Regions from separate parts of the Streptomyces sp. A2-16 genome, predicted to be linked through region 2. Evidence: riboswitches for the same ligand, from Rfam matches in the RefSeq annotation. Region 2 holds a riboswitch; each other region holds the start of a gene.
What was found. Region 2 has a riboswitch for cobalamin ahead of IOD14_RS32240 (cobalamin biosynthesis protein). Riboswitches for the same ligand answer to the same signal wherever they lie in the genome.
Positions count from the first base shown of each region.

Region 1 (10,404 bases), 7.0 Mb from region 2:
TTCCGCGGAGGGTTTTCTTCCGATATGCACCGCTTCTTTCACCGAGGGCCTCCACGATCGGGACATGTCCGGGCGTAATCCGTTTCTGCGGAGGTCGCGGATTGGATGCGCAGGGGACGAACTCGTGGGCGGAAAATCCTTCGCCCCGCCCCCGGCCCGCCGCCTACCCTCACCTCATGCAGCGTGTCCGAGCCATCCCGTCGATCACGACGACGCCGGAGCAGGTCCCGGCGCGCTGACAGCTGACGCAGTCCGAAGCCCCGGGGCGAGTGCCCCGGGGCTTCGTCGTTCCCGCCGGTTCCTCGCCCCCTGTGAGCGAGGGAGAACCACCATGCACGACCACCGCCGACTCGGCCGTGAGCTCGATCTGTTCGACACCGACCCACTGATGGGCGCGGGGCTGCCGTACTGGCTGCCCGACGGGGCCGTCGTACGGCACGCCCTGGAGGAGTACGTCAGGGAGGTCGAGCGGGCCGCCGGGTACCGGCACGTGTACTCGCCCGTGCTCGGGAAGCGGGAGCTGTACGAGATCTCCGGGCACTGGTCGCACTACAGCGACGACATGTTCCCGCCGATGCGGCTGGGCGGCGGCGGTGAGGAGAGCCGGGGCGAGGAGCTCGTGCTGCGGCCCAGCCTCTGCCCCCATCACGCCCTCATCTACCGCTCCCGCTCCCACAGCTACCGCGAGCTGCCGTTGCGGATGGCGGAGTTGGGCGGGATGTACCGCTCCGAGCCGTCCGGTGTCCTCGGCGGTCTCACCCGCGTCCGGTCCATCCAGCTCAACGACGCGCACATCTTCTGCACCCTGGAACAGGCCGCGGCGGAAGCCCGCGCCGCCCTCGACCTCATCGGGAAGGCCTACGCCGACCTCGGCATTCGAGCGAGCAGGTACCGGCTCTCCCTCCCGGGCGACTCCGGCAAGTACGTCGCCGACCCCGGGCTCTGGCGCCGCGCCACCGCTCTCCTCGAAGAGGTCCTGGACGGCGTCGAGCACGAGTCCGTGGAGGGCGAGGCCGCCTTCTACGGCCCCAAGATCGACGTACAGATCACCGACCCCGCGGGCCGCGAGTCCACCCTCTCCACCGTCCAGATCGACTTCCACCAGCCCGAGCGGTTCGACCTCCACTACATCGGTCCGGACGGCGCCAGGCATCGCCCGGTGATGGTCCACCGCAGCATCATCGGGAGCGTGGAGCGACTGGTCGCCCATCTCGTCGAGGCGCACGGCGGCGCGTTCCCGGTGTGGCTCGCTCCCGTGCAGCTCGTGGTCCTGCCGGTGGGCGACGCCCAGGAGGAGCGGGCCCTGGAGGTCGTACGGCGGGCCGAGGCGCGCGGCATCCGGGCCGAACTGTCCGGCCCCGGCCACGGCACCCTCGGCGCCCGCGTCCGCGCCGCGCGCCTCGTGCCCTACCAGGCGGTGATCGGGGAGCGGGAGGCCGAGGCCGGCTGTGCGGCCGTACGGCTGCGGGACGGACGCAGGCCGGGAGCCGTGCCCGTCGACGACCTGCTGGAGCGGGTCGGTGCCCGGGCCGGTGATCGCGGGGCCGAACTCTGGGCGGCTGCGTAAGGTCGGATCCGTACGCCGGCGACGTACGCCGAGGCCGTACGCCAGTGACGAAAGGACCCGCCGTGACCGGACAGCCCATCCCGGTGATCATCGACTGCGACACCGGTGTCGATGACGCCCTGGCCCTGCTGTTCGCCGTACGTCATCCGGGCATCGACCTGCGCGCGGTCACCTGTGTCGCCGGGAACACCGACGTCGACGGGGTGGTCCGCAACACACTGACCGTGCTGGAGCAGGCCGGGGCCGGGGACATCCCGGTCGCCCGGGGCGCCGCCCGGCCGCTGCTCGAGCCGGTGCGCACCGCACAGCATGTGCACGGCGCCGACGGCATGGGCGATCTGGGGCTGCCCGCGCCGACCCGGGTGGCGGTGGACGTGGACGCGGTGACCCTGCTCAGGCGGGAGATCCTCGCCTCGCCCAGGCCGGTCACCCTCGTCCCCACCGCGCCGCTGACGAACATCGCCCTGTTGCTGCGCACCCACCCCGAGGTGGTGCGCAACATCGAGCGGATCGTGTTCATGGGCGGCGCGGTGGCGACCGGGAACGCCACACCGGTCGCCGAGTTCAACGTCTGGCACGACCCCGAGGCGGCCGCTGTACTGCTCACCGCGGGGGTGCCGATCACGATGTACGGCCTGGACGTCTTCGAGCGGGTCGTCGTCCCGGCCGCCGACGTCCAGCGCCTGAGGGCGAGTTCGGAACCCAGCCTCCGCATGGCCGGCGAACTCCTCGCCCACCGCGACCCGGCCACCTCCGGCGACCCCACCCCCACCGGCGGTCTCGGCGACGCGGGCGCGGTGTGCGCGGTCGTCGACCCGGGTGGCCTGACCACCGAACTCCTCCCGGTGGAGGTCTCGTTGACCCCCGGCCCGACCCGCGGCCAGACCGTCGTCGACCGCCGCCGCCGTCCCGGTGAGTCCGAGATCCACGAGGGCGGACGCGAAGTGACCCTCGTGGACGTGGGCCTGGACGTGGACGTGGAGCGGTACGTGAAGCTGTGGCTGACGGCGGTGGAGGGGGTCTAGTCACCCGCTCCCCGACGTCACGGCCCTCAGGAGCCGCTGACGCCCCACCGCTGCTCCACCTTCGCGAGCCGCCAGTAGGCGATCGCCGCCGCCCACACCACCACGAACAGGCCGACGATGACGTAGCCGACGTTGTCGAGGTCGATGTCGGCGATCCAGGTGGTGAGGGCGTCGGTGAGGTCGAACTTGTCGTGCAGCACTCCGACGAGCTCGATCGTGCCGATGAAGAAGGCGACCGCGATGGACAGCCCGGTGATGGCGAGGTTGTAGAAGACCTTGCGCACCGGGTTGGAGAAGGCCCACTGGTAGGCGAAGTTCATGAAGGTGCCGTCGAGGGTGTCGAACAGGCTCATGCCGGCGGCGAAGAGGAGGGGGAGGCAGAGGATCGCGTACCAGGGGAGTCCGGCCGCCGCGCCCGACCCGGCCATCACCATGAGCGTGACCTCGGTGGCCGTGTCGAAGCCGAGCCCGAACAGGAAGCCCAGCGGGTACATCTGCCCCGGCCGGGTGATGGACCTGGTGAGCCGCCCGAGGATCCGGTTCATGAAGCCCCGGGAATCCAGGTGCTGCTCCAGCTCCTTCTCGTCGTACGACCCCGCCCGCATGGCCCGGAAGACCTTCAGGATGCCCAGCAGGGCGACCAGGTTGAGGGCGGCGATGAGGTAGAGGAACGTGCCGGAGATCGTCGTACCGAGGAAACCCAGGACCTGGTGGGTGCTGGAGCCCTCGTTCATGACCTTGCCGGCGAGCTGGGTGCCGCCCGCGATGAGCGCGGCCAGCAGCACGACGACGCTGGAGTGGCCGAGCGCGAACCAGAACCCCACCGACACCGGCCGCTTGCCGTCGGCCATCAGCTTGCGGGTGGTGTTGTCGATCGCGGCGATGTGGTCGGCGTCGAAGGCGTGCCGCATGCCGAGGGTGTAGGCGGTGATGCCGAGACCGATGCCGAAGGCCTTGTCTCCGACCTCGTAGTGCCCCGGGACGACGAGAAGGAAGAGGATGCCGAACGCGAGGACGTGCAGGGCGGCTATCGCGGCCATCAGACCGACCGTCTTCACGGTGTCCTCGCGCCGCCAGCGGAAGGAGGAGTCGGCGGCGGTGTCGGCCAGGGCAGGTTCGGTCATACGGTCAGCTCCAGCACCTCGTGGATCAGTTCCTGACGTGCCGTGGCCGGTCTCCTGGCTTACGGGTCGTGCGTGTGCGCGCCTGCCTTCCCAGTCGTGCGACCAGTGGCTTCAAGGGCACGGACACTTCCCGATCACAGTGGCGAGGGCCGCACCGGACTGGACCCTTGAGGGGTCGTCACCGGCTTCCCGAGCACCACGGCCCGCCCACCGTAGGCGGGGGCCGGGTCTCCTGCATAGCTGCACACCTGCGCAGGTATGGAAGATCACACAGGGCGGCCGCGTCTCGCGCGTGCCTGCGAGGATGAGCCCATGCACCTCGTCCCGGCCGACCGAGCCGACCGCCGCACCATCGACGGGCACCGGGTGTGCGACGCGATCGCCGCGATCGGCGACCCGGGACACGTCCGCACCTGGTCCGACCGCTTCGCCCTCCTCGCCGACCCGAACCGCCTGTCCCTCCTCCTCGCCCTGCACCGGACCGGCCCACTGGCCGTCTCCGACCTCGCGATCGCGACCGGCATGAACGACCCGGCCGTGTCGCAGGCGCTACGGCTGCTGCGGGCCGCCGGGGTCGTGGCGGGCGAGAAGGAGGGCCGCGTGGTGCGGTACCGGGTGGTGGACGAGGAGGTACGGGGGCTGTTGGGGCAGGTGCCCTGAGGATCCGGTCAGGAGCGCGTGCGGTCCAGGGACCGTATGAAGGTGGTCCAGGTGTCGGGGACGACGTGGAGTATCGGGCCGTGGGGGGCCTTGGAGTCGCGGACGGCGACGGTGCCGGGACGATTGCGGGCGACTTCGACGCACTCGCCGTTGCCGCTGCTGTGGCTGGACTTGGCGAACTCGAAGTGCGGCACGGTTCACAGCTCCTTGCGGATGCGTTCGATCAGCTCGACGGAATCCTGAAGGGCGAGTCCGTTCCTTGCGATCCGCTCGAACTTGTTGTTGTGACGGGCGGCGTCCGCCTCGCTCTCCAGCCACAGCGTAGACGAGGTCGTGTCCATGTAGACCACGTCCATCGCGCCGGGTTCGGCGAAGGAGACGACGCTGAAGGCACTGGTCATGCCGGGGTGGGAGCCCGCGAGGAACGGAACCACCTGAAGTTTGACGTTGGGCAGCCGAGAGGCCTCGACCAGGTGCGCCAGCTGGCTCCGCATGACCTCACGCCCGCCGACCAGTTGGCGTAGCGCCCCCTCTCCGACAACGGCCCACAGGTCGAGCGGACTGCTGTCCGTCAACCGCCCCTGCCGGGCGACCTTCGCCTCCACGAACCGCTCGATCTCCCCCGGCTCGTCCCAGTCGGCGTTGCCGATCGCCAGCGCCCTGGCGTAGTCCGGCGTCTGCAACAGGCCCGGGACGAAGGCCCCCTGCCAGGTCCGGACGCCGGTCGCGATGTCCTCCAGGGCCACGTACTCCACCAGAGAACGCAACTCGGGGTACTGGTTCCACCACCCCTTGGCCTTGCGGCGCTCCCGGTCGGTCCTGGCGAGGCTCAACAGCCGCTCCAGGGGCTTCGGGTCGGTCACGCCGTACAGCTCGCACAGGGTCTTGATGTCGGGATCGCGGAACGGGACCCACCCGCGCTCCATCTTGGCCACCTTGGCGGCCGTCGCCGACAGCGCCTCCGCAGCCTGCGGCTGGGTCAGGCCGGCCCGGTCCCGGAGCCTCAGCAGTTCACCGCCCAACTTGCGCGCGAGGACGGTGGATACGCGCGTTCCGCGCGTGAACTGGCCTGTGGACACCTCGGGTCACCTCCTGGTCGCGGCCAGTGTGCGGTTCACCGGAGCGACAACACAAGCCACACAGGAGACATATTTCCCCGAGACTGCTTGCGCATACAGCGAGCGCGCCACTACCGTCAGTACTCGATCGGCCACTAAAGGCAACCATTTGACGGAAGAGCACCGTGCTGTCCGCACGGCGAAGCCACCGCGACTCCCCACACCCAGGAGGACTCCGTGACCGACTCCTGCCCTCCCCGCCCTCCCAAGTCCTACGACCGCCACGACGAGGTCAGTTACACCCCGTACCCGCGCAGCGTCACCCTCGCCCGCAGACACGTCGCCGGACTCGCCGTCGACTGGGGCCATCCCGCCCTCGCCGGCGACGCGGCTTTGCTGGCAAGCGAGTTGTGCACGAACGCGTTGCTCCACGGCTGTCTACGAGACCGCCTCTTCCGCGTCGAGACGTCCCTCACCGCCACCGCCCTCCGCGTCGCGGTGACCGACCCGAGAGGCGAACGCCTCCCCGGTACCCGACCACCCCACCCCGACGACCAGTTCGGCCGGGGCCTGCTCATCGTCCGCGTCCTGGCCGGTCGTTGGGCGGTGGAGAAGCTCACGGTCGGCAAGACGGTATGGGCGGAACTGGACATCCCGGAGAAGCGCGACGAGTTACCGCCATTCGCCCAGGTCAGCGCTTGAACTGGCGCCACATGAGCGCGGCTTACCCCGCTGATGGCGTCGACGTGCGCCCGCGCGCAACCGGCGACCCGGCACGCGCCTTCCCTGTCGGCGAAAGCCGAGCCACGGTTCCTGGAGCTCCACGTAGTGCGTGTCGCGACCGGAGGGGGAAGCAGCGTGGCCAAGTGTGGTGCTCCGACCAAGACAGGCGGTCGATGTCAGCGGAAGGTGGTAGGCGGCACCTCCCGGTGTCCAGTCCATCAGGGACCGTGGTCTGCCTACGGTGTGGCGCAACGCAAGGAGAAGGAAGCCAAAGAGAAGAAGCGCAGGATCCGCAAGAAGCGCTAGCCCGGACTCAACGCCTCTGGGCCGCGCCCGGATCAAACTCCTGCAGCGCTGCTCTCCCAGCTGTGCCGGAACCGCATCGAGCGCGCCGTCGGCTATCCGCACGAATCACATAGGCCCGTCGAAGGCAGTTGGACGAAGCAGCGCTCACAGATCTGGGCGGGCTTGTCGGTGCGCTCGCGGCGGCGTTCGACAGTGGCTTGCAGTCTGGGAGCCAAAGCCGCCACACCGCCATCGGGCGGCATGGTTGCCCCGAAGTGACGGTAGCAAGCAAGGCGGGCGTCGGCAGCGTGGTGCTCACGCTCCAGTTCGTCGTCCACCGGGGGCTCTCCGGCGACCGCCAGAACTTCCTTGTATCCGCTGCCCACTTTGCCGTCGCCCGTGTGGACCACCAGCGCTGTCAGCGGTGGATCGCCGCGGCGATCGGCTTCACGCACCACCCAGCCCAGGACCGGACCGATCCAGTTGTGCAGGAGGGTCCTGGTCCGGATTCCCGTCCGACTCTGGATCTCTTCCGCCAGCTCCTTGTAAGTGATCACCGCGTGGTACGTCTGCGCTACGCCTACGAGGATCGAGTACGCCTCTGCACCCCAGGCTTCACGTGCTTTCTGGCCCGTCGGCTTGGCAATGCCGACCACGGGCTCGGATTCCTCGGGCCCCATCCCCACCCCGCCGCGCTCTCGATCCATGGCACTCTCCTGCATCCTCCCCTACGCCGACGAGTCCACCGGCAGCGCCGGACGGCGCACGGTCTTCGTCAGCCCCGCAGCATCGCGATGCCGAACGCGGAAGCCACCACGGCGGCGGCCCACAGCGCTGCGGCGGCGGACGAACGGTTGGGACTCCAGCGGAACGCGCGCCGATCCTCCGGATGCCCGCGGGCGCCGTCGCGGACGTGGGCGCGCAGGGCGTCCTCGCACACCTTCGAGAAGTCGAAGAGGGCGTCCCACAGAGATCCGTCGAACCAGTACAGGGCCACCGTCTGGCCGCCGTACGTCTTCAGCTTCAGGGTGTTTCCCCGCCCTGTCGAGGATCGACGGATCCGTTCCACGGCCGCGCATGGCACGACCACGTGACGGAACACGCCGTAACGAACGATCTCGCCGGGCCGCAGCACCAGACGGAGCAGGGAGAAGTGCCAGAGCACGGCAGCCATGACGAAGCAGACGGCCGAGCCGAACCCCGAGTCCTGCGGGCGCCGCGGAGGAACGCCGACCGCGTGGAACGCGACGAGCACCCCCATGACGGCGAAGCCCGCGGCGACGGAACGCGCCGCCAGCACACGCAGCCAACGGCGCAGCACGATCTCACCGCGCCTGTTCGGACCGTACGCCCGAGTCCTCTGCATCAGGGGAGTGGCCGGCCCGTACCAGTCCCCGAGTGCGGTCTCCCACAACGACTCCGACACACCGGGACCGTATCGGCCCGGTACGTCGGCGTGGACCATCGGGAGACAAAAGTTGCCCCACCTCGTGGCTGCGGCCGACCCGGGGCGGTCAGAACCAGTGCAGGCAGTGCGGCGGGCGGTCGGTGCGGAAGAGGGCGTCGGCGAGGGGGGCCGCGGACGGGTGGTGGGCCCGGATGTGGCCGGCGCGCACGAGTGTGCTCGGGGCGGTGCCGCCGAGGTAGACCGAGCCCAGGTCGCGCACGTCCAGGGACAGGTCGGGCTCCCGGTCGGTGGGGACGCAGTCGGCCTTGCCGTCGCGGACGGTCAGCAGGTGGCGGCCGTGCTCGCCGAGGAACGGGTCCGTCACGTCGAGGACGAGTTCCCCGTCCGTGAACCAGGCGCGCGCGGTCAGCGCACGCGGCACGTCCAGCAGCCGCACCCAGAGCCAGTCCGACTCGTCGCTCACCTTGCCGCCGCGGAAGTCCGCCAGCTGCCAGCGCAGGGGGTGATCGGGCGGGACCTGCTTGAACACGACCTTGGTGACCAGGTCGTGCTCCAGGACGAACCGGGCCAGGGCCGTGAAGACGGTGTCGTCGCAGGCGATGGTCTCGTCGACCGTCAGGGTGCCGGAGTCGACCGAGTAGCTGGCGTAGCCGTCCGGGACGCCGTCCGCGTCGCGGTGGACCGCGATGTAGCGCGGCGCCGGCGAGATCGGGGGCTGCCCCGCGCGCAGGGCCCACCAGCGGTGCGGCCGGGACAGCGCGCCGGGACGGGTGCGGCGGTACCGGTCGTAGACCTCCTCCAGGATCTCGCCGCACTCGGCCCGCCGCAGCACCTCGACCGAGCCGTCGCGGGATCCGTCGTGCGATCCGTCGCGGGATCCGTCGTGCGATCCGTCCTCCGAGCTCGCGGCCGGGCCGGGCGACTCGGTGTCGGCCGCCGCGCGTGCCCGGGGCGCGGCGAAGTCGGCCTCGTGGCGCTGCACCGTCAGCTTCGTCGTGTACGTCGCCGGTCCGTAGCCGAACCTGCCGTAGATCGTGGCCTGGGAAGCCAGCAGCACGGAGAGGAACTCCCCGCGGTCCCGCGTCTCGGCCAGCTGATGCCGCATCATCGCCGTGAGCACGCCCCGGCGCCGGTGCGAGGGAAGGACGCCGACGGCGGTCACCCCGGGGACCGGGACGAGGGACTCACCGGGCAGGGTGAGTTCGAAGGGGTACGCGGCGGCGGTACCCACGGGCCGTCCGTCCGCCGCGCGGGCGAGCAGGCAGCGGTCCTTCTCGAGGGCCGACCACCACAGGCCGCCGCCGTCGGTCGGGGTCCCCGGAAAGAGCCCGAACGCGGCATGGACGGTGTCGACGAAGACGTCGAAGTCCTCATCGGTCGCGGAACGTATCTCCATCGCCGCCGCTTCCTCCTCGCAACACGGGCACCACGAAGCGTGGTGCCCGGCCACAGTGCAGCGCCGACCGGGTGGCCACGGCAAGTGAATTACGGCCGGCCCGCGGCAGCCCGGCCCGTCCACGGGCCGCGCACCCCGTAACCCATACGGCCCGGACCGCTGGTGACCTCCAGGAACCCGGTGATCACTTGAAGCATGACCCCGCCCCGCGCCGCCCGCGCCGTCGCCTCCGCCCTCGTCCTCGGCGGGCTCCTCGCCGCCACCGGCTGTTCCGCGCTCTCCACACCGCCCACCGCACCCAAGCGGCCGATCACCCGGCCCACCAGCGCCCCTCCGCCGTCCCCGAAGGCGTCCTCGTCCGCCGCCGCCACGACCCTCACCGCGGCCATGGCGCAGGCCGCGCTCGTCACCGACGCGGATCTGGGTGAGCCGTGGATGCCGACCCAGGGCACGGCCACCTGGCACGACGGGGTGCTGAAGGCGAAGGCCGACCGGCGGGCGTGTCAGCCACTGCTCGACTCGCTGTACGCGGACGAGCTGTTCGGGGCCGACGCCGAGCCCCGCGCGGTCGCCGGGATGGACGACGAGTGGAACCAGGCGCAGATGCGGTACCAGGTGCTCGCGCGTCCGCCGGCCGAGATCGACAAGACCTTGACCTGGCTCAGGGGCCTGCCGCGCAAGTGCGCCCAGTTCGCGGCCACCACGACCACGGGGGCCGTCCTGGGTGTGCAGGTCAGCGACCTGCCGTTGCCGGAGGCGGGGGACGCCCGCCAGGGGCTGCGGGTGCTGCTGACCGGGCAGTCACCGGACGGCGAGCCGACGACACTCACGCTGGACGTCGCCGCGCTCCGGGTGGGGGAGGACGCGATCAGCGTGACGAACGGCGGCTTCGGCGACGTCCAGGCGGAGGCCACGCAGACGGTCGTACAGCTGGGAGCCGAGCGGCTGACGGAAGTGCGGAGGCAGGGCCGGGTGCAGGTATGAGCCGTCGGAGGGCCAGGGTGACCCGGGCTGGTCGTGGGCGGCGGGGCGTCGGGCTGCCTCGCCGCGCGGCCCGCCAGGCACGGGGGTTCGGCCCTCCGGAACCCGCACGCGCCCTTCACAGACCACGCACCCATTCATTACGGTCGTCGATGACGGTCAGGGAGCGGCCGCACA
Region 1 covers NZ_CP063808.1:130,221-140,624, reverse strand. The annotation lists gene sigK (ECF RNA polymerase sigma factor SigK) at 1-42, opposite strand, end outside; gene thrS (threonine--tRNA ligase) at 332-1,567, shown strand; gene IOD14_RS00640 (nucleoside hydrolase) at 1,630-2,592, shown strand; gene IOD14_RS00635 (HoxN/HupN/NixA family nickel/cobalt transporter) at 2,619-3,716, opposite strand; cobalamin riboswitch at 3,743-3,932, opposite strand; gene IOD14_RS00630 (metalloregulator ArsR/SmtB family transcription factor) at 4,029-4,376, shown strand; gene IOD14_RS00625 (DUF397 domain-containing protein) at 4,385-4,570, opposite strand; gene IOD14_RS00620 (helix-turn-helix transcriptional regulator) at 4,574-5,455, opposite strand; gene IOD14_RS00615 (ATP-binding protein) at 5,672-6,136, shown strand; gene IOD14_RS00610 (hypothetical protein) at 6,556-7,149, opposite strand; gene IOD14_RS00605 (hypothetical protein) at 7,218-7,868, opposite strand; gene IOD14_RS00600 (GNAT family N-acetyltransferase) at 7,957-9,246, opposite strand; gene IOD14_RS00595 (hypothetical protein) at 9,442-10,230, shown strand.
Region 1: another riboswitch for cobalamin. It lies ahead of IOD14_RS00635 (HoxN/HupN/NixA family nickel/cobalt transporter); the one in region 2 lies ahead of IOD14_RS32240 (cobalamin biosynthesis protein).

Region 2 (10,404 bases):
TGCTACGCCGGGGTGTGGGCACGGCACGCGACCACGACGAAGGACGAGTCGACGGGGCGGCCGCTCATCACGAGTCTCACGGACGCGGACATCACCGACGGCCTGGACGCGGCGGCGGCCGTGGGCGACGACCGGATCCAGGAGCGGTTCCAGGGCCGGGTGACACCGGAGTCGTGGACGCACGGGTCGTCCGAGCAGCGGCAGCAGTGGTTCCGGGAGGGCTACCGGAGCGGTGACATGGAGCGGTGCGACACGTTCCGGTGAGGGGCCGGCGCTCGGTGCGGGAGCCGTTGTCAGTGGTCGCTGCAAGACTGGTTGCCGAGTCGATTTCCGGCTTTTTGGTCACAAGGGAGTGATCGGCATGACGGGACGCAGCGGTGGCCGTCCGAGCATCTACCCGACGCTGCTGTACGCCGACGCGAAGGCGGCGGTCAAGCAGCTCACGGAGGCTTTCGGCTTCACCGAACTGGCGGTGTACGAGAACGAGGACGGCCTGGTGGCCCACGCCGAGCTGGTGCAGGGCAACGGCGCGGTGATGCTCGGTTCGAAGGGCACCGGCAGCGCCTACGACAAGGTGATGAAGGACGCGGGCCCGACCGGGGTGTACGTCGTCGTGGACGACGTCGACGCACACCACCGCCGCGCCGTGGAGCACGGCGCGGAGATCCTGATGCCCCCGACGGACCAGGACTACGGCTCCCGGGACTACATGGCCCGCGACGCCGAGGGCCATGTGTGGAGCTTCGGGACGTACGCCCCCGAGATTCCCGGCTGAGAGGGTCAGCTGCCGCCGGTGTGGACCTGGAAGGCGGCCCGGCGGACGGCCTTGGCGAGGGCCGGGTCGGGGTGGGCGGCGGCGAGGGCGACCAGGACCTGCACCGTGCGGGGGTGGCCCACGGCCCGGACCTCGTCGAGGAGTTGGGGGACGGTCGGCTGGAGGGCGGACTCCAGGTGCCGCACCAGCATCGGGGCCTCGCCGTGGTCGGCGACGGCGGCCGCGGTGTCCACCCACAACCAGGTGGCCTCCTGTCGGGTGAGGACCTCGTGGGCGTCCTCCGGGTCGATCCCGTCGTGCTCGGCCAGCCACAGCAGGGCGTACGGCCGCAGGGTGGGCTCCTCGGCCACGGAGCGCACATCGGGTTCGGCGGGAGCGCCGACCACCCGCAGGGCCTCGAAGGCGAGGCCGCGCAGCAGGGCGTCGTCACCGCGGGCGGCGCCGAGCAGCTCGGTGACGGCGCTGCCGACGGGGCGGGCGGCGAGCCAGGCGCGGTACTCGGCGCGGGCCGCGTTGGGGCGCAGCTGGGCGCAGCCGCGCAGCATCTCCTCGGCGGCGACCTCGATGTTGCCGGCCGGGCTCTGCGCGGCGACGCAGATCTGCTCCAGCTTGACCCACACCGCCCAGCTGCCGAGCGGGGTGAGGGTGGCCTGGCCGTCGCCGTAGGTCAGGGCGCCGACGGAGGCGAGGGCACGCAGGGCCCAGTCGAGGAGCGGGGCGAGCGGGGCGTCCTGGGGATCCGTCGCCGCAGGTTCCTCCACGGGCTCCGGCTGGGGGCCGTAGGGGATCTCGCAGCGCTCGGTGCGCAGTTCGGTGACGCGCTGCTCCAACAGGTCCAGGAGCTGCTCGACGGGGACGGGCCCGGCCGACAGCTGGAGGAAGGAGAGCACCTGCGGCATGGCCGAGACGACCTCGGCGACGGCGGCGGGCTCGCGGCCGTCGGGCTCCGGGACGGCGAGCGACCAGGCGTCGAACAGGGCGACCCAGCCGCGCAGTACGGCACTGTCGTCGCGGTCCCAGGCGCGCAGCCGCCAGCCCGGGCGGGCGCTGTCGCCGTGCACCTCGACGAGGCCGGCGAGACGGGCGGTGTCCCAGTCGCCGCGGACCTGAGCCACGGTCAGGCCGAGATCCTCGGCCGCGCGCCCGGCTGTCTCGTCGGAGAGGGTGCCGTTCGTGTCGGAACCCGCGCTGTCCCTGCCGGGGCCCAGGGCGCTGTCGGCCCAGTGCGCGACGCGGGCCGCGTCGGCCAGACCGGAGCGCGCCATTCTGGCCAGTTCCGCGGGGGCCGGTGTGCCCTCCGGCGGGCGGGGCGCGGGGCGGCGCGGGCGCCGTTGGTTCACGGCTGAGGGTGCGGCGGCCAGGGGTCGCGGGCGGACGAGTCGAAGCCTGGAGTCGCGCGGGATACGGGACGTCACGGGTGCAGTCTTCCGGTTGACGGTCCGAAAACCCAAACGGAATGCCGCCGCGGCCGTCGGCGGGGGTCGGCGCCGGGGCCGCGCCGGGCGGCATACACCGAGATCAGGCCAGTAGTACGGGCTTAAACGGAACCTGTGGGACCGGGGCGCCCGCAGGTCACATCAGGGGGGTGAGGAAACGGCGCAGTGCCTCTTCGTAGGCGCTCGGGTCGGCGTTCCACATCGCCGCGTGGGGGGCCTGACGGACCGTGTGGAGGGTGATCCGGTCGGGGTGGCCGGCGGCGAGACGGCGGGAGAGCTCCCAGGGGGCGATCGTGTCGTCCGGACCGTGGAGGACCAGGGTCGGCGGCGGGGGCCGGTCGGGGCCCATGTCGTCGGTGCGGTCCTCGTGGTCGTCGTACGGGACGGTGCGGTCGGCGTACAGGCCGGAGTGGTCGCTGGGCAGGCCGGTGCGGCCCTGTGCCGCGCGCACCGCGAGCGGGAGGAGGACGCCGGGGGTGCGGCGGGCCGCGGCGAGGGCGCGCAGGGTCAGCTCCCAGCTGAGCACCGGGGAGTCCAGGACGAGCCCCTTGACGCGGTCGCGCAGTTCCGAACGGGCGGCGGCGCGCAGGGCCATCGTGGCGCCGGTGGACCAGCCGAGCAGGACGAGTTGGCGGGCGCCGTGGTCGACGGCGTGGCGCATCGCCGCGTCCAGGTCGCGCCACTCGGTCTCGCCGAAGTGGTTCAGGCCGTCCGCCGGGCGGGGGGCGCCGGCGTCGCCGCGGTGGGCGGGGGCGAGGACCGGGAAGCGGTGGCGGTGCAGGAACTCCATGAGGTTCAGGGCGTGTTCGCGGGTCGTGCCGAGGCCGTGGACCGCGATGACCCAGGTGTCCCGTGTGCCGGGGACGAACCACGCGGGGAGGGTGCCGAGTTCTCCGGGGATGTCGACGTCGGTGTGGTCGAGGCCGAGGGCGGACTTCGGGTCGCCGACGTGGAGGGCCGGGGTGAGCTGGACCTTGTCGCCCTGGGCGAGGGTGCCCCGGGTGACGCGTTCGAGGCGGCGGACGACGGTGTCGGCGGAGTGCGGTTCGGCGGTGAGGACGGCGCCGACGACGGCGTGGGAGGCGTGGCCGACGAGGCCGTAGGTGCCGGGGCGGAGGGTGGCGAGGTCGCGGGTGAGGGTGATGCGGCCGGCGGCGGTGGAGTGGACGGTGAGCCGGGGTTCGCCGGGCAGCGGGCGGCCCGGGGGCGGCTTCAGTCCGGCGTCGCTGGCGATCCTTCCGGCGACGATTCCGGCTGCGCCGGCCGCCAGGGCTGCGGTGACGGCAGCGGCCGTCGCGGTGACAGTGCGCACGATGTTCAGTGTCCTGGGGGAGGCGGGGGACTGCCAGTGGGCGGGGGCCTTCTGTGGGTTCTCCGCGGTCCTGCGATGCCTGCGGCGGCCTGTTTCGGTTCGGTGGGGGCTTGTGTAGCGCGTGCGGGTGCGTTGGGGGTCGGGGCCGGAGTGGGGGGTATCCGTCCTCGGTCCGGCGGTTGCTGCCGATCGAGCAGGGCTCGGTAACGGACGCCGGCCGCTGCGGGCGGACACCCCCCACCCCGTCCCCTTCGCGCCGTCGGCGGCTTGCGGCCCGTCGTGCCGCACGATCCGGCGAACGGCCCGTCGTGGCGCCGGGTCACTGCAACTCCCAGGGGCGCGGGGAACTGCGCGACCAGCCCCCACCTTCCGACAGCCGCCCGACCACCTGACCCGGCACCCCTCAGCCGCGCTGGCCATACCCCCGCAGCTGCGCCCCCGCCGCCGCGAGCTGTTCCTCGGTCAGGAGGTGGGGGGTCAGGTCGGGCAGGGATCGGGCGGTCAGCCAGAGGTGGCACATCCATTCGAGTTGGGCTGTGCGGTCGTAGGCCTGGGCGAGGGTGTTGCCGTAGGCGATCGTGCCGTGGTTCTGGAGGAGGCAGGCGGAGCGGTCGGCGAGGGCGTGGAGCATGTTCTCGGCCAACTCGTCGGTGCCGTAGGTGGCGTAGGGGGCGACCCGGACGGGGCCGCCGAGTGCGGCCGTCATGTAGTGGATCGCCGGGAGTTCGGGCACCAGCGTGGAGACGGCGGTGGCGTGCACGGCGTGGGTGTGGACGACGGCGAGGGCGTCGGTGCTGCGGTAGACCGCCAGGTGCATGGGGAGTTCGCTGGTGGGGAGCAGCGTGCCGAGGACCTGGCGGCCGTCCAGGTCGACGCCTGTCACGTCGTCCGGGGTGAGGCGGTCGTAGGGGACGCCGGACGGGGTGACCAGGACCGTGTCCCCGACGCGCACCGAGACATTGCCGGACGTGCCGACGACCAGTCGTTCGGTGACCGTGCGGCGGGCCGTGTCGACCAACTCGCCCCAGGCGTCAGCCTCTTCGGCGCGTACACCTCTCCCCCACGCCTCGAACGCGTCCTGTGCGCCGTCCCCGGCAGCCCGTACGTCCCGCGGTTCCTCAGCCATGCTGCGATCCTGCCAGCCGGAGCGCCCGGGCGGGACGCTTCAGGGGCGCGAGCGGGGGTTCCGCAAGGGCGCATTTGCGTATACGCGCCCCTCTCATGCGGTTTGGCCGGAGATCGCCCGCAATTCGATGATCTTCCAGTAATCTCTGGGCTTTGTTCTGCGCGACGCCATTCCGGGGGGACACATGGCCCGTGATCGCAAGCCTGCCCGTCACCGAACCCGCGCCCTGGCCGTGTCCGTGGCCGCGCTCACCGTGGGAGGTGTGGCGCTCGCCGGGGCGCCCGCCTCGGCGGCGAGTCTGCCCAAGGGGCACGACGTCTCTTCGCACCAGAAGAACGTCGACTGGCGGAAGGCCAGGGCCAAGGGCGCCAGCTTCGTCTACGTCAAGGCGACCGAGTCGACCGCCTACCGCAATCCGCACTTCGGGCAGCAGTACAACGGGGCGCGCGAGGCGGGCATCATCCGCGGGGCGTACCACTTCGCGCTGCCCGACAAGTCGTCGGGCAAGGCGCAGGCCGCGTACTTCGTGCGCAACGGCGGCGCCTGGTCCGCGGACGGCTGGACGCTGCCGCCCGCGCTCGACATCGAATACAACCCGTACGACAAGAAGCACAAGTGCTACAGCATGTCCAAGGCGAAGCTGGTCGACTGGATCAGGTCGTTCAGCGACGAGGTGCGGCGGCTGACCGGGCGGCGTCCGGTGATCTACACGACCGCCCACTGGTGGAACGCCTGCACGGGCGGCAGCGGCGCCTTCGCCGCCGATCACGCGCTGTGGGTGGCCCGCTACAACTCCGCGGACGCGGGAGCGCTGCCCGCCGGATGGTCGTACTGGACGCTCTGGCAGTACGACAACAGCGGCAGCCTGCCGGGTGACCAGAATCTCTTCAACGGGTCGGCGAGGCAGCTGAAGAGGTTCGCCGGCGGGGCGTAGCCGTGTGACACACGGGACGCGCGGTGGCTGCGGGCTTCGGCACGGCAATAGCCGTAGATTACGGTCACCGTGCGGCCCGCCTCAGTTCACCTTCCGTTCATCCAGGTTACTTACGTTCAACAAGCCAATGACCTCGAACGATTGCCTGGGTAAATGGAAAACTTCTCGCTGATCCTCGCGATTGTGGTTGTTACCGCACTCGCGTTCGATTTCACGAACGGTTTTCACGACACCGCCAACGCGATGGCCACCACCATCTCGACCGGTGCACTCAAGCCCAAGGTCGCGGTGGCCATGTCCGCCGTGCTGAACCTTGTGGGCGCCTTCCTCTCCGTGGAGGTCGCCAACACGATCTCCAAGGGTCTCGTCGACGAGACCGGCATCCGTCCCGAGGTCATCTTCGCCGCCCTGGTCGGCGCGATCCTCTGGAACCTGCTGACCTGGCTGGTGGGACTGCCCTCCAGTTCCTCGCACGCCCTCATGGGCGGTCTGATCGGCGCCACCATCGCCTCGGCGGGCTTCGGGGCGGTCCACGGCGACGCGCTCGTCACCAAGGTCCTGATCCCGGCGGTCGCGGCACCGATCGTCGCGGGCGTCGCCGCCATGCTGGCCACTCGGCTCTCCTACTCGCTCGGCAAGAAGGCCGACGGCAAGGCCGCCGCGAAGGGCTACCGCACCGGTCAGATCGCCTCGGCCGGTCTGGTCTCGCTGGCCCACGGCACCAACGACGCGCAGAAGACGATGGGCATCATCACCCTCGCCCTGGTCGCCGGCGGCGCCGTCGCCCCCGACTCCGACCCGCCCACCTGGGTCATCCTCTCCGCGGGTCTCGCCATCGCGCTCGGCACCTACCTCGGCGGCTGGCGCATCATCCGCACCATGGGCAAGGGCCTGACCGACCTCCAGCCGCAGCAGGGCTTCGCCGCCCAGACCAGCGCGGCCACCGTCATCCTGGCCTCCTCCCACCTCGGCTTCTCCCTCTCCACCACGCACTCCGTCTCCGGTTCGGTGATGGGCGCGGGCCTCGGCCGCAAGGGCGGCGTGGTCCGCTGGTCCACGGCCACCCGGATGTTCGTCGCCTGGGGCCTCACCCTCCCGGCGGCGGCCCTGGTGGGCGCCCTGGCCGAGTCGGTCACCGATCTCGGCAACTGGGGCACGGCGGTCGTGGCGGTCTTCCTCGTCGCCTCCAGCGCGGCGATCTGGAAGATCTCGCGGCGTGAGGTCGTGGACGCCTCCAACGTCAACGAGACCGACGAGCCGGCCGGTGTGGTGACGCAGGCGATCGCCGCCGTGACCCCGCCGCCCGCGGGCAACGTGACCGAGGGCCTCACCGCCACGATCCCGGCCCCGCCCGCCACCACGGAACCGGCTGCCCCGCCGGCCGCCGCCGTCTGAGCCCCCGTACCAAGGAAGCCTCACCATGCAGATCGACTGGCAAGCCCTCGGCTCCGTCTTCGGCGTCAGCCTCGTCGTCACCGTGGGCCTCGTGGCCCTGTTCACCCTCGGCATCATGGGTCTGTCCCGCCAGGAGCGGGCCACGGCCCAGGGCGGCTCGGCCGCCCTCGCGGTCACCGGCGCCTACGCCTGCTTCGCGGCCTGCGCGGCGGCGGTGGCGTACGGGATCTATCTGATCGTGGCCTGACGACAGTCCGTCACCCGACGGCCGGGCGGCCGCGGAACGCACAGTTCCGCGGCCGCCCGGCCGTCCTTGTGCGACCCGCGGTGTGGGCTTCTGCACACTCCCCCGCCGCAGGTCAACAGCGAGTTGACGGCTCTCGAAGGGCCGTGGTGGACTGCCGGAGCCATATACGGCGGCAGGAGAGGAAGCCGGTGCGAATCCGGCGCGGTCCCGCCACTGTCACCGGGGTAGACACCCCCGGGAGCCAGGAACTCTCGCCGCCGGACTCGTCGAACCAGGGCGTGGACACCCTGAGTGAGGACATGACGCGATGCTCGCCTGCCGATCCACCTGCGCCACCGGGCACTTGAACGACCCCGCGATCGGCTGAGCCGGTGCGTGCCGATCGCGTCCACGCGTACGGCGCCGCCGCCGGTCTGATCGGTGACCTTCTCCTCGGTGACCCACGTCGTGGGCACCCGGTCGCCGCGTTCGGACGGGCCGCGGGCGCCCTGGAACGGGTGTCGTGGCGGGACCACCGTGGGTGGGGCGCGCTGCACACCGCGGTGTGCGTGGGCGGTGCGGTGGGGCTCGGGGCGGCGGCGGAGCATGTCGTACGTCCCTCCCGAACCGCCTCCGTAGCGCTGACCGCGGCCGCCACCTGGGCCGTCGTGGGCGGGACCTCGCTCGTGCGGGAGGCCCGGGTCATCGAACGGGCGCTGGAGGCCGGGGACATCGACGCGGCCCGGGAGCGGCTGCCCCATCTGTGCGGACGGGATCCGCACGCCCTCGACGCCGACGGGATCGCCCGCGCCGTCGTGGAGTCGGTCGCCGAGAACACCTCGGACGCCGTCGTCGGGGCCCTCGTGTGGGGTGCCGTCGCCGGGGTGCCGGGGCTGCTCGGGTTCCGGGCCGTCAACACGCTCGACGCCATGGTGGGGCACAAGTCGCCCCGCCACCGGCGTTTCGGGTGGGCCTCCGCCCGGCTCGACGACCTCGCCGGCTGGCCGGGGGCGCGGCTCACCGCCGTGCTCGCCGCTCTGGCCGGTGACAGTCCCCGGGGTGCCGTGCGGTCCTGGCGGGAGGATGCGCCCAAGCATCCCAGTCCCAACGCCGGTCCCGTGGAAGCCTCGTTCGCGGGAGCGCTCGGGGTGCGGCTCGGGGGGACCCTCTCGTACGCGGGGCGCGTCGAGCACCGGCCGGTGCTCAACCCGCGAGGGCGTGCCGTCGCCACGTACGACATCGAGCGCGCCGTACGGCTGTCACGGCGCGTCGGGCTGCTCGCGCTCGGCGTCGGTGTCGCCGCGCGGGCCTTTGTGAAGGGGCGTACGGCATGAGGGGCGGGGGTCTTCTCGTCGCCGGTACCACCTCCGACGCCGGCAAGAGCGTCGTCACCGCCGGGATCTGCCGGTGGCTGGTGCGGCAGGGGGTCAAGGTCGCGCCGTTCAAGGCGCAGAACATGTCCCTCAATTCGTTCGTGACCCACGAGGGTGCCGAGATCGGGCGGGCGCAGGCCATGCAGGCGCAGGCCTGCCGCATCGAGCCGACCGCGCTGATGAATCCCGTGCTGCTCAAGCCCGGTGGCGAGCAGAGCAGTCAGGTCGTGCTGCTCGGGAAGCCCGTCGGTGAGCTGAGTGCGCGCGGGTACCACGGGGGGCGGCAGCAGAAGCTGCTGGGGACCGTGCTCGACTGTCTCGCCGAACTGCGGGGCACGTATGACGCGGTGATCTGTGAAGGGGCCGGGAGCCCGGCCGAGATCAACCTGCGGCGGACCGACATCGTCAACATGGGCATCGCCCGCAACGCCCGCATTCCGGTGCTGGTCGTCGGGGACATCGACCGGGGCGGGGTGTTCGCCTCGTTCTTCGGGACCGTCGCGCTGCTCGGCCCCGAGGACCAGGCGCTCGTCGCGGGGTTCCTCGTCAACAAGTTCCGGGGGGATGTCTCGCTGCTCGAACCCGGGCTCGACATGCTCCACGGGCTCACCGGGCGGTCCACGTACGGCGTGCTGCCCTTCCGGCACGGGCTCGGGATCGACGAGGAGGACGGGCTGCGGGTCTCCCTGCGGGGCACCGTCCGGGAGTCCGCCGTCGCCCCGCCGGTCGGGGAGGACGTGCTGCGGGTGGCCGTGTGCGCCGTCCCGCTGATGTCCAACTTCACCGACGTGGACGCCCTGGCCGCCGAACCGGGTGTCGTGGTGCGGTTCGTGGACCGGCCGGAGGAGCTGGCCGACGCCGACCTCGTCGTCGTTCCCGGGACCCGGGGGACGGTCAGGGCCCTCGAGTGGCTGCGCGAGCGGGGGCTCGCGGACGCGCTGGTCAGAAGGGCCGCGGAGGGGCGGCCGGTCCTCGGCGTCTGCGGCGGGTTCCAGATCCTCGGCGAGCACATCGAGGACGAGGTCGAGAGCCGGCAGGGGCACGTCGAGGGGCTCGGCGTCCTCCCCGTCCGGGTGCGCTTCGCGCGGGAGAAGACCCTCACCCGACCCGTCGGCGAGGCCCTCGGGGAGCGGGTCGAGGGGTACGAGATCCATCACGGGGTCGCTCAGGTCGGCGGCGGGGAAGCCTTCCTGGACGGCTGCCGGGTCGGCCAGACCTGGGGGACGCACTGGCACGGCTCGCTGGAGTCGGACGGCTTCCGGCGGGCCTTCCTGCGGGAGGTGGCGGCCGCCGCGGGCCGCCGGTTCGTGCCGGCCCCCGACACCTCGTTCGCCGCGCTGCGCGAGGAGCAGCTCGACCGGCTCGGCGACCTGATCGAACAGCACGCGGACACGGACGCGCTGTGGCGGCTCATCGAGTCCGGCGCGCCGCAAGGACTGCCTTTCATTCCACCGGGAGCGCCCGCATGAGCACAGTGTTGTTGTTGTCGACCGCCGACACGGACCTGCTGGCGGCCCGGGCCGCTTCCGGTGCCGACTACCGGATCGGCAACCCGACGCGCGTCGACGTCACGGACGAGCTGCCCGCTCTCCTCGACGGCGCCGACATCGCCGTCGTACGACTGCTGGGCGGCAAGCGGGCCTGGGAGGACGGGCTGGCCGCGCTGAGGGCGTCGGGCATCCCGACCGTGCTGCTGGGCGGAGAGGCCGTGCCCGACGCCGAGTTGATGGCCGAGTCGTCCGTGCCGGCCGGTGTGGTGGCCGAGGCACTCAAGTACCTCGTCGAGGGCGGGCCCGCCAACCTGGAGGAACTCGCCCGGTTCCTGTC
Region 2 covers NZ_CP063808.1:7,159,165-7,169,568, forward strand. The annotation lists gene IOD14_RS32200 (neutral zinc metallopeptidase) at 1-264, shown strand, start outside; gene IOD14_RS32205 (VOC family protein) at 362-775, shown strand; gene IOD14_RS32210 (hypothetical protein) at 781-2,190, opposite strand; gene IOD14_RS32215 (alpha/beta hydrolase) at 2,348-3,523, opposite strand; gene IOD14_RS32220 (class II aldolase/adducin family protein) at 3,927-4,649, opposite strand; gene IOD14_RS32225 (lysozyme) at 4,834-5,583, shown strand; gene IOD14_RS32230 (inorganic phosphate transporter) at 5,737-6,978, shown strand; gene IOD14_RS32235 (hypothetical protein) at 7,004-7,225, shown strand; cobalamin riboswitch at 7,356-7,499, shown strand; gene IOD14_RS32240 (cobalamin biosynthesis protein) at 7,597-8,538, shown strand; gene IOD14_RS32245 (cobyric acid synthase) at 8,535-10,046, shown strand; gene cobN (cobaltochelatase subunit CobN) at 10,043-10,404, shown strand, end outside.

Region 3 (10,404 bases), 670 kb from region 2:
TCCAGCTCCGTCCGGTCTCCTTCTGCCCCGCCCACCGCTCCAGCAGCCGCCGGGCCTCCTCCTCGGGGGCGGCGAGGGAGACCTGCTGGGCGCCCGCCTCCACGGCGCGCTCCTGTTCGTGGGTGCCCTCGCTGCAGCAGGCGCACAGCATGCGCACACTGCTCGCGGGTTCGGCGCCGAAGCCGTGGTCGGTGAACAGCTCGACGAGCGCCTCCAGATCGGCCGCCTCGCCCGCGGCCACCGTGACCTCCAGGGTGGGCAGTTCGGAGGCCTCGAAGAGCAGGAGTTCCTCGAAGACCGGGTAGGTGGCGCCCTCGACGACCCGCTCGCCCTTCGGTTCGCCGTCGTGTACGACGATCTCGCCGTAGCGCCGGCCGCCCGTGACGGGCACGCTCACGACCCGGCCGCGGGTCGGGCACAGCCGCTCGATCCACACCACCTCGCGCTCACCGCCGGCCTCGATGCGCACGAGGGCGTGTCCGAGGCGGGCGTCGATCTGCCCCTGCCCTTCGGGGAGTTCGATGCCGAAGCCGCTCCACGCGTCGCGTGCCGTCGCCCAGTCGCGCTGGATGGTGGCCGCGATGCCGAGGTTCCAGTACGCCGGGTCGCCCTCGCCGCGCGGGGCCCGGGCCGCGGCCTCGACGCCGAGCTCGTAGGCCTTGGCCCAGTTCCGCAGGAACTTGTGGGCGAGCGCGGCGTCGTACCACCACACCGCGCTCGCGTTGAGGTCCGGGAAGTGCGCGAGCACCCGCTCGTACAGCTGGGCGGCGCGCAGCCACTCCTCGGCGTCCCAGGCCGCACGCGCCTGCTCGATCAGCTCTCTGGCCTCGGACTTCTCCACGCTCTCCCACCCCATCGGTCCCGGTCGACCGCAGGAGCGTACGCCCTCACGCGAGGGACCCCCGAGACGGGTTCCCCTCGCCGGCACGGTCCGGAGAACGCGCACCCGGCGACGAGAACCCTCATTCCGTGAGGTTCCGGACCCCTACTCCTCCGGCGGGAACACCGGCTCCCCGCTCCCCAGCAGCGTGATCATGATGGCCTCCACCGGGCAGTTCTCGGCCGCCGCCAGGATCTTCTCGTTGGCATCGGTCTCCGGGTCGGCGGGGTGGGACTGGCGGGCGGTGTCCAGGCGGAATCCGTCGGGGGCGGTGTGGACGCACTGGGCCGAGCCGATGCACAGCGAGCGGTCGACCTCGACGTGCCAGCGGTCTCCCATCTGCGCTCACGCCTCCCAGCCGGCCGGCAGATGGATCATCTTGTGCTCCAGGTACTCGCCGTAGCCCTCCGGGCCGAACTCCCTGCCCAGACCGGAGTTCTTGTAGCCGCCGAAGGGGCCGAGCATGTCGAGACTGAAGGTGTTGACGTTGTAGGTGCCGGTGCGGACCTGCTTCGCGACCTCGATTCCGCGCTCGACGTCGGCCGTCCACACACTGCCGGACAGGCCGTAGTCCGAGTCGTTGGCGATCTTCACCGCCTCGGACTCGTCGCCGTAGGGCAGCAGGCAGATCACCGGGCCGAAGATCTCCTCCCGCGCGATCCGCATGGAGTTGTCGACGTCCCCGAACAGCGTCGGCTCGACGTACCAGCCGCGGTCCAGACCGGCCGGACGTCCGCCGCCGGTGAGGATCTTCGCGCCCTCCTCCTGGCCGATCCTGATGTAGTCGAGGTTGCGGCGCTGCTGACGTTCGGCGACCAGCGGGCCGACCTGGGTGGCCGGGTCGAGCGGGTCGCCGACGACCAGGGCACTCGCCGCCGCGGCCAGCGCCTCGGCGAACTCGTCGTAGCGGGAGCGAGGGAGCAGGATGCGGGTCTGGGCCACACAGGCCTGCCCGTTGTTCATCCAGGCGGACGGGACGATCCCGGCGACGGCCTCCTCGACGTCCGCGTCCGGGAGGACCACGGCCGCCGACTTGCCGCCCAACTCCAGTGTCACGCGGGTGAGGTTGCGGGCGGCGACCTCCATCACGCGCTTGCCGGCGCCCACCGAGCCGGTGAACGAGACCTTGTCGATCCCCGGGTGCCCGACCAGGTACTCGCTGACCTCGCGGTCGGCCGGGAGGATGGACAGGACGCCCTCCGGCAGCCCGGCCTCCTTGGTGATCTCGGCCAGGATGTAGGCGTCCAGCGGCGACTCGGGCGACGGCTTGAGCACCACCGTGCAGCCGGTGAGCAGCGCGGGCGCGAGCTTGGCGGCGGCGACGAACTGCGGGACGTTCCACGGCACCACGGCCGCCACGACCCCGACCGGCTCGCGGCGCACGAGGATGCGGCCGAGGACTCCGTCGCGTGTCTCCTCGTAGGTGAAGTTCCGCGCGACAGTGATCGCCGAGTCCCAGACCATCATCGCGCCGAGGGCCTGCGCGAGGACGCTCCAGGAGTACGGGGAGCCGTTCTCGGAGGAGATCACGCGGGCGATCTCCTCGTGCCGTATCGCGATGGCGTCCTTGATCCTGGTGACGACCTCGATGCGCTCGTCGAGGGACATCCGCGGCCAGGGGCCCTCGTCGAAGGCGGTGCGGGCGGCGGCGACGGCCGCGTCCACGTCCGCCCGGGAGGCGTGCGGCACCCGTCCGATGACCTCCTGGGTGTGCGGGGAGATCACCTCGATGACGTCCTTGCCCAGGGGGTCGGCCAACTCCCCGCCGATGAACAGCTGTCCGTGTTCCACGAGCTCGGTCATGGCGAACGCCTCCCTGGGGCGGCTTGCTGACGATCCATCAGATACGGAACTGATACCAGTTCCACTCGGAGGAGTCCACGGGCCGCACATCACGGCTATTGGTGACCTCGGGCTACCGTCGAAACTCGTTCTAGTTATAGTGGGCCGCAGTGGGCGGACGCGGTGATTGGGGAGCTCATGGCGCAGGTGCACGACCATGGCGGCGGCGTCCGGTCCGTCCAGGTGCCCATCCCCGACAACCCCCTCGGCCACACGCTCGTGTACGTCGTCGAGACCGACCGGGGACCGGTGCTGGTCGACACGGGCTGGGACGACCCGGCCTCCCGGGACACCCTCGCCGAGGGGCTGACCGCGTGCGGGACCGGCATCGGCGAGATCCACGGGGTCGTCATCACCCACCACCACCCCGACCACCACGGCCTCTCCGGGCAGGTGCGCGAGGCTTCCGGCGCCTGGATCGCGATGCACGCGGCGGACTCCGCGATCGTGCGGCGCACCCGCGAGACCCGGGCCGAGCGCTGGTTCACCTACATGACGGCCAAGCTGGAGGCCGCCGGCGCCCCCGAGGAGCACATAGCCCCCCTGCGCACCGCCCGCCGCCGCGAACTCCCGGGCTTCTCCCCCGCGTTGCCCGACCGCGAGATCGTCCCCGGTGAGCTCCTCGACCTCCCCGGCCGCAGACTCCGCGCGATCTGGACCCCCGGGCACACCCCGGGCCATGTCTGCCTGCACCTGGAGGAGGAGCACCCTGCCGGGCTCCCGGGCCACGGGCGGCTGTTCTCCGGGGACCACCTGCTGCCCGAGATCACCCCGCACATCGGCCTGTACGAGGACCCCGACGACACCACCGTCACCGACCCCCTCGGCGACTACCTCGACTCCCTGGAGCGCGTCGGGCGGCTCGCCCCCGCCGAGGTCCTCCCCGCCCACCAGCACGTCTTCACCGACGCGAGCGCCCGGGTGGGGGAACTGCTCGCCCATCACGAGGAACGCCTCACCGACCTGCGCTCCCTCCTCGCCGAGCCCCTCACCCCCTGGCAGCTCGCCGAGCGCATGGAGTGGAACCGGCCCTGGGACCAGATCCCCTACGGATCGCGGAACATCGCGGTCTCGGAGGCCGAGGCGCATCTGCGGCGACTGGTGAAGCTGGGGCGGGCGGAGGCGGTGACGGGGAGCGACCCGGTGACGTACGTGGCCGTCTGACGACCCCCGCCTCCCGGGGTTGCCCGGGCGGCCCTCAGCCGCTTCCCTACGGGCGAGTACAGTGGCCAGGTCGTCATCACACCCGTACAGGGGGAAGCCGGTGCAATTCCGGCGCTGACCCGCAACCGTGATCCGCCCTCGCCGGGCGGTGAGCCGGACCGCCCCGTACGGCTCGTGACCGGCTCGCGTGCATCGGCAACCGGCCGGTGCGCGGCACCGTCGAGGTATACGGAGCCGAGCCGCCCGGGGGTTCACCCGTGCTGCCCGGCTCCCCGCAGGGAGAAGGGCATCCGCCGATCATGAACGTCCGCCGCAGCGCCGCGGTCCTGGCCGCCACCGTCGTGATCGGCACGGCCACGCCCGCCGTCGCCGCCTCACCGTCCCCGTCGCCCTCCCTGCCCTCGGGGCTGTACGGCAGCGGCGACCCCACCTACGACGGGGTCTGGCGGCAGTCGTTCGCGCTCATCGCCCTGCACCGGGTGCACGTGGAGCCCGCGGCCGCGGCCGTCGACTGGCTGGCCGGGCAGCAGTGCGAGAGCGGCGCGTTCCCGGCGTTCCGCGCCGACCCGGCCAAGGCCTGCGACGCCAAGCTGATGGTCGACACCAACAGCACGGCCGCGGCCGCCCAGGCCCTGTCCGCGGTCGGCGGGCACGGCACCGCGGTCACGAAGGCGGTGAACTGGCTGAAGTCCGTCCAGAACAAGGACGGCGGCTGGGGCTTCGCCCCCGGCGGGGCCAGCGACGCCAACTCGACGTCCGTGGTCATCGGCGCGCTCGCCACCCAGGACGTCCCCGTCTCGAAGATCCGCGCCGGCGCCGAGTCGCCCTACGACGCCCTGCTGAAGCTGTCCCTGCCGTGCGCCGACGGGGGCGCCTTCGCCTATCAGCCGGACAAGAAGGGCAAGCTCAGCGCCAACGCGGACGCAACGGCGGCGGCCGTCGTCGCCGCGCGCGGAACGGGCCCGCTGACGGCGAAGGCCGGCACCACGAGGGAGAGCACCTGCACCGACGCACCGGACCTCACCCCGGAGAAGGCCGCGGCCAACGGAGCCTCCTTCCTCGCGGGCGCGGTCGCGAAGGACGGCTACCTGAAGTCCGTGCTCCCCGGTGCCGAGAACCAGCCCGACTACGGCAACACGGCGGACGCGGTCGTCGCGCTCGCCGTGCAGGACGGTCCCGGGGCCGCGCGCAAGCCCCTGGCGTGGCTGGAGCGGAACTCGGCGAAGTGGGCCCGGCAGAACGGCCCGGCGGCCTACGCCCAGCTGATCCTCGCCGCCGAGGCGGCCGGCGCCGACCCGGGCGACTTCGGCGGCACGGACCTGGTGAAGCGGCTGGCCGCCACGGGGCCGGCGCCGGCCACCACGTCCCGGGACGACGACTCCGGCACCGACTCCGGCACCTCCGTCTGGTGGATGGTCGGCGCGGGTCTCGCCGCCGGGGCGGGCATCGGCTTCCTCCTGAGCAGCCGCAACAAGAAGAAGCAGCCGTGACCCGCCGAGCGGTCGTCCTCTCCCTCCTGACGGGCCTGTTCCTCGCCACGACGAGCCCGGCGCAGGCCACCGGGTACCGCTACTGGTCCTTCTGGGAGCACACCGGCACGACCTGGACCTACGCCACCCAGGGCCCCTCGACCTCGGTCCCCTCCGACGGAGACGTCCAGGGTTTCCGCTTCGCGGTGAGCGAGGACTCGGCGGACGCGACGAAGCCCCGCGGGCCGGCGTCGTTCACGGGGATCTGCGCGGACACGCCCGCGCGGGACGGCCGCAAGCGAGTGGCCCTGGTCCTCGACTTCGGCACGGCCGCGGACGCCCCGTCCGGCGAGACACCCCCGGCGCGCCGCACGGAGTGCGCGTCCGTCCCCCGGGACGCGACCACGGCGGAGGCCCTGGCATCCGTCGCCGAACCCCTCCGGTACAACACGAACGCCCTGCTGTGCGCGATCTCGGGCTACCCGGCGGCGGGGTGCGGCGAGCCGGTGGCGGAGAAGGGGACCGGCGCGGGGAAGGAGGCGGGTCCGCAGAAGAGCGGATCGGACTCCGGGCCGTCCGTGGGCCTGTTCGCCGGGGCGGGGGCGGTCGTGATCCTGGGCGCGGCGGCGGTGTGGCAGACGAGGCGGCGCAGGAATGCCCCGTAGGTCCGTGCCGCCCGCGTCACCGCACCCCGGGGCCTGGTGGCTGTGGTCCCTCTGTCTCGGGGTCGCGGCCACCCGCACCACCAACCCCCTCCTCCTCGGCCTCCTCATCGCCGTCTCCGCCTACGTGGTGGCCACCTGCCGCCGCCCCTCCCCCTGGTCCCGCTCCTACACCGCCTTCGTGAAGCTGGCCCTGGCCGTCCTCCTCATCCGTCTCGTCTTCGCCGTCGCCCTCGGCTCCCCGATCCCCGGCACCCATGTGCTCGTCACGCTCCCCGAACTCCCCCTCCCCGACTGGGCCCAGGGCATCCGGCTGGGCGGCAGGGTCACCGCGGAGTCCCTCGTCTTCGCCCTCTACGACGGCCTGAAGCTCGCCACCCTCCTCATCTGCGTGGGCGCGGCGAACGCCCTAGCCAACCCGCACCGGCTCCTGAAGTCCCTCCCCGGGGCCCTCTACGAACTCGGTGTCGCGGTGGTCGTGGCCCTCACCTTCGCCCCCCATCTCATCGCCGACGTGCAACGCCTGCGCGCCGCCCGTCGCCTGCGCGGCCGCCCGGACAGCGGGATGCGCGGCCTGCTGCAGGTCGGACTCCCGGTCCTGGAGGGCGCGTTGGAGCGCTCGGTCGCCCTCGCCGCGGCGATGGACGCCCGCGGTTACGGCCGTACGGCCGAGGTCCCGCCCGCCGTCCGCCGTACGACCACCGCGCTCACCCTCGGCGGACTGCTCGGCGTGTGCGCGGGGACGTACGGACTCCTCACCGCCGAGGGCGGCACCTACGGCGTCCCCGTCCTCCTCGCCGGTCTCGCCGCCGCCCTCGCGGGCCTGCGGCTGGGCGGCCGCCGCACCCCGCGCACCCGCTACCGCCCGGACCGCTGGACCACCCGGTCCCTCCTGATCGCCGGTTCCGGCGCGGCCGTGGCGACGGCGATGTTCCTCGCGGGCGCCACCGATCCGGCCGCCCTGCACCCCGGTGCGGTGCCCCTGGTCGCCCCGGCCCTGCCGCTGTGGCCTGCGGCGGCCGTCCTGCTCGGCCTGTTGCCGGCCTTTCTCGCCCCCGCCCCCACCTCCGCCTTCGAGGAGCCGTCGTCGTGATCCGCTTCGAGGATGTCTCCGTGACGTACGACGGGGCGGCCGAACCCACCGTCCGGGGCGTCGACCTGGAGGTGCCGGAGGGCGAACTCGTGCTGCTCGTGGGCCCGTCGGGGGTCGGCAAGTCCACGATCCTCGGCGCGGTCAGCGGGCTCGTGCCGCACTTCACCGGCGGCACCCTGCGCGGCCGGGTCACCGTGGCCGGCCGCGACACCCGCACCCACAAGCCGCGCGAACTGGCCGACGTGGTCGGCACGGTGGGCCAGGACCCGCTGTCGCACTTCGTGACGGACACGGTGGAGGACGAACTCGCCTACGGGATGGAGTCGTTGGGCCTGGCGCCGGCGGTGATGCGCCGGCGGGTGGAGGAGACGCTGGACCTGCTGGGCCTGGCGTCCCTGCGCGACCGCCCCCTCGCCACCCTCTCCGGCGGCCAGCAGCAACGCGTCGCGATCGGCTCGGTCCTCACCCCCCACCCCGACGTCCTGGTCCTGGACGAGCCGACCTCGGCCCTGGACCCCGCGGCGGCGGAGGAGGTCCTCGCCGTACTGCAACGCCTGGTCCACGACCTCGGCACCACGGTCCTCATGGCCGAACACCGCCTGGAACGCGTCATCCAGTACGCCGACCGGGTCGCCCTCCTGGCGGCCCCGGGCGCACAGCTGAGGGTGGGCACCCCGGCCGGGATGATGGCCGTCTCCCCGGTGTTTCCCCCGGTGGTGGACCTGGGCCGCCTGGCGGGCTGGGACCCCTTGCCGATGACGGTCCGGGACGCTCGGCGTCGGGCGGGGGACCTGAGGGAGCGACTGGCCGGGCGGGCACCGAAGGAGAACGCGTCCGCGTCCGCAGTCGCCGACAGCGGGACCGCCCCACAGGGGCCACCCGCGGTGGACCACGGCACCCGCACGGACGGTGCGGGTGGGAGCAAGGGCACGCCCCGCCGAAGGCGGGCGTTCCGCAGGCACCCCGCCCCGGCCGCGCCCACGCCGCCCACCGCCCACCTCGCCGACGTCACCGCCCTCTTCGTCCGCCGAGCCCACATCAGGGCCCTGAACCACATCGACCTCACCGTCCGCCCCGGCGAGACCATCGCCCTCATGGGCCGCAACGGCGCCGGAAAGTCCACCCTCCTCAACACCCTGGTCGGCCTCGTGGCACCCTCCGCCGGAACAGTCCTCGTCGGCGGCGCCCCGCCCCACCGCACCACCCCCCGCGACCTCGTCCGCCGCGTGGGCCTCGTCCCCCAGGAACCCCGTGACCTCCTCTACGCCGACACGGTCGCCGAGGAGTGCCGGGCCGCCGACCAGGACGCCGGAGCGGCACCCGGCACCTGCCGCGCGCTGGTCGGCGACCTCCTCCCCGGCGTGACCGACGACACGCACCCCCGCGACCTGTCCGAAGGCCAGCGGCTCGCGCTCGCCCTCGCCGTGGTCCTGACCGCCCGCCCACCCCTGCTGCTCCTGGACGAACCGACCCGCGGCCTGGACTACGCGGCGAAGGCCCGTCTCGTCGGCCTGCTCAGGGAGCTCGCCGCCGACGGTCACGCGATCGTGCTGGCCACCCACGACGTGGAGCTCGCCGCCGAGCTCGCGCACCGGGTGATCCTGCTGGCCGAGGGCGAGGTGATCGCCGACGGCCCGGCGACGGACGTCATCACGTCCTCCCCCTCGTTCGCCCCGCAGGTCAGCAAGATCCTCGCCCCGCAGCGGTGGCTCACGGTCGGCCAGGTGCGAAGGGCCCTGTCATGACCCGAACCCCGGTCACCAGCAGCCCCCCGGCCGGGCCCCGCGCCCCGCTCACGACCCGGGCGGTCCGGCTCGGCCCCCGCTCCCTCGTCACCCTCGCCCTGGTCAGCGCCGTGGGCGTGGTCGCCTTCGGCTGGCCCTTCCTCGCCCCGCCCGCCTCCCAGGTCGGCACCCACACCCAGGACGCTCCCTGGCTCTTCGCCGGACTGCTGGTGCTCCTCGTCGCGGTGGTCGCCGCGGCGCTCGCGGAGTCGGGCCTCGGCCCCAAGGCCGTGGCGATGCTCGGCGTGCTCGCCGCGACCGGCGCCGCGCTCAGGCCGATCGGCGCCGGTACCGCCGGTATCGAGCCGATGTTCTTCCTGATGGTGCTCAGCGGCCGGGTCCTCGGCCCCGGCTTCGGCTTCGCGCTCGGCAACGTCACGATGTTCGCGTCCGCCCTGCTCACGGGCGGGGTGGGGCCGTGGATGCCGTTCCAGATGCTGGCGATGGGCTGGTTCACGATGGGTGCGGGCCTGCTGCCGGTGCCGGCCCGTGCGCGGGGCCGTACGGAGGTCCGGCTGCTGGCCGGCTACGGATTCCTCGCCGCCTTCGCCTACGGCACCGCGATGAACATGGCCGGCTGGCCCTTCATGGGCGCCCTGGCCTCGGGCATCGCCTTCGACCCGCACGCCGGGGTCCCCGCCAACCTGGCCCGATTCGTCGCGTACTGCCTGGCCACGTCCCTCGGCTGGGACCTCGGCCGGGCCCTGGTCACCGTCGTCCTGACACTCACCCTCGGGCCGGCCCTGCTCAGGGCGCTGCGCCGGGCCACCCGCCGTGCCGCCTTCGAGGCCCAGGTCACATTCGAGGGGCCCGAGCGGTGAAGCGCCCCACATGACCCAGCTCACCTACTAAAGGGAACAGTAGGAACAATTCAGACATATCGTCCAGCGCGCACCCCCTCTGACCTGCGCTTTGAGAGCCGGATCACACAGGCGGCCTTTCCCGGCGATTCGACCACAACTAGTAAAAGGGGTCATTGCGGACGCCTGGCGAGCCTGTTTCTCTGGACGACGTCGCACGGCGCCGACAAGCCCACGGGCCTCGGCGCCGACGCATGTCCCCCGGGACAGCGAGCGACACCACCGTCCCCGAAGAAAAGGTTCTCCGTGTCCGTCTCCCGTATCGCCCGCCGCATCGCTTCCCCGAAGAAGGCCATCACCACCGTCGCGATGGCCGCCGCCACCGCCGGCCTGGTCCTGACCGCGGCGCCGGCTCAGGCGGCCACCACCAGCTCGTCCACCCAGGCCAAGGCCATCGCGCACAAGATGATCCCGAACGCCGCGCAGTACGCCGCGTTCAGCAAGATCGTCGAGCACGAGAGCGGCTGGGACGTCAACGCGACGAACTCCTCCTCCGGCGCCTACGGCCTGGTCCAGGCCCTCCCGGGCTCGAAGATGGCCTCCGCCGGCTCCGACTGGAAGACCAACGCCAAGACCCAGATCAAGTGGGGCCTCGACTACATGAACTCCCGCTACGGCAGCCCGACCGGCGCCTGGGCGTTCTGGCAGGC
Region 3 covers NZ_CP063808.1:7,828,456-7,838,859, forward strand. The annotation lists gene IOD14_RS35125 (tetratricopeptide repeat protein) at 1-841, opposite strand, end outside; gene IOD14_RS35130 (ferredoxin) at 986-1,219, opposite strand; gene IOD14_RS35135 (aldehyde dehydrogenase) at 1,226-2,683, opposite strand; gene IOD14_RS35140 (MBL fold metallo-hydrolase) at 2,861-3,886, shown strand; cobalamin riboswitch at 3,937-4,067, shown strand; gene IOD14_RS35145 (prenyltransferase/squalene oxidase repeat-containing protein) at 4,186-5,376, shown strand; gene IOD14_RS35150 (SCO2322 family protein) at 5,373-6,020, shown strand; gene IOD14_RS35155 (energy-coupling factor transporter transmembrane component T) at 6,010-7,110, shown strand; gene IOD14_RS35160 (ABC transporter ATP-binding protein) at 7,107-8,855, shown strand; gene IOD14_RS35165 (ECF transporter S component) at 8,852-9,715, shown strand; gene IOD14_RS35170 (transglycosylase SLT domain-containing protein) at 10,001-10,404, shown strand, end outside.
Region 3: another riboswitch for cobalamin. It lies ahead of IOD14_RS35145 (prenyltransferase/squalene oxidase repeat-containing protein); the one in region 2 lies ahead of IOD14_RS32240 (cobalamin biosynthesis protein).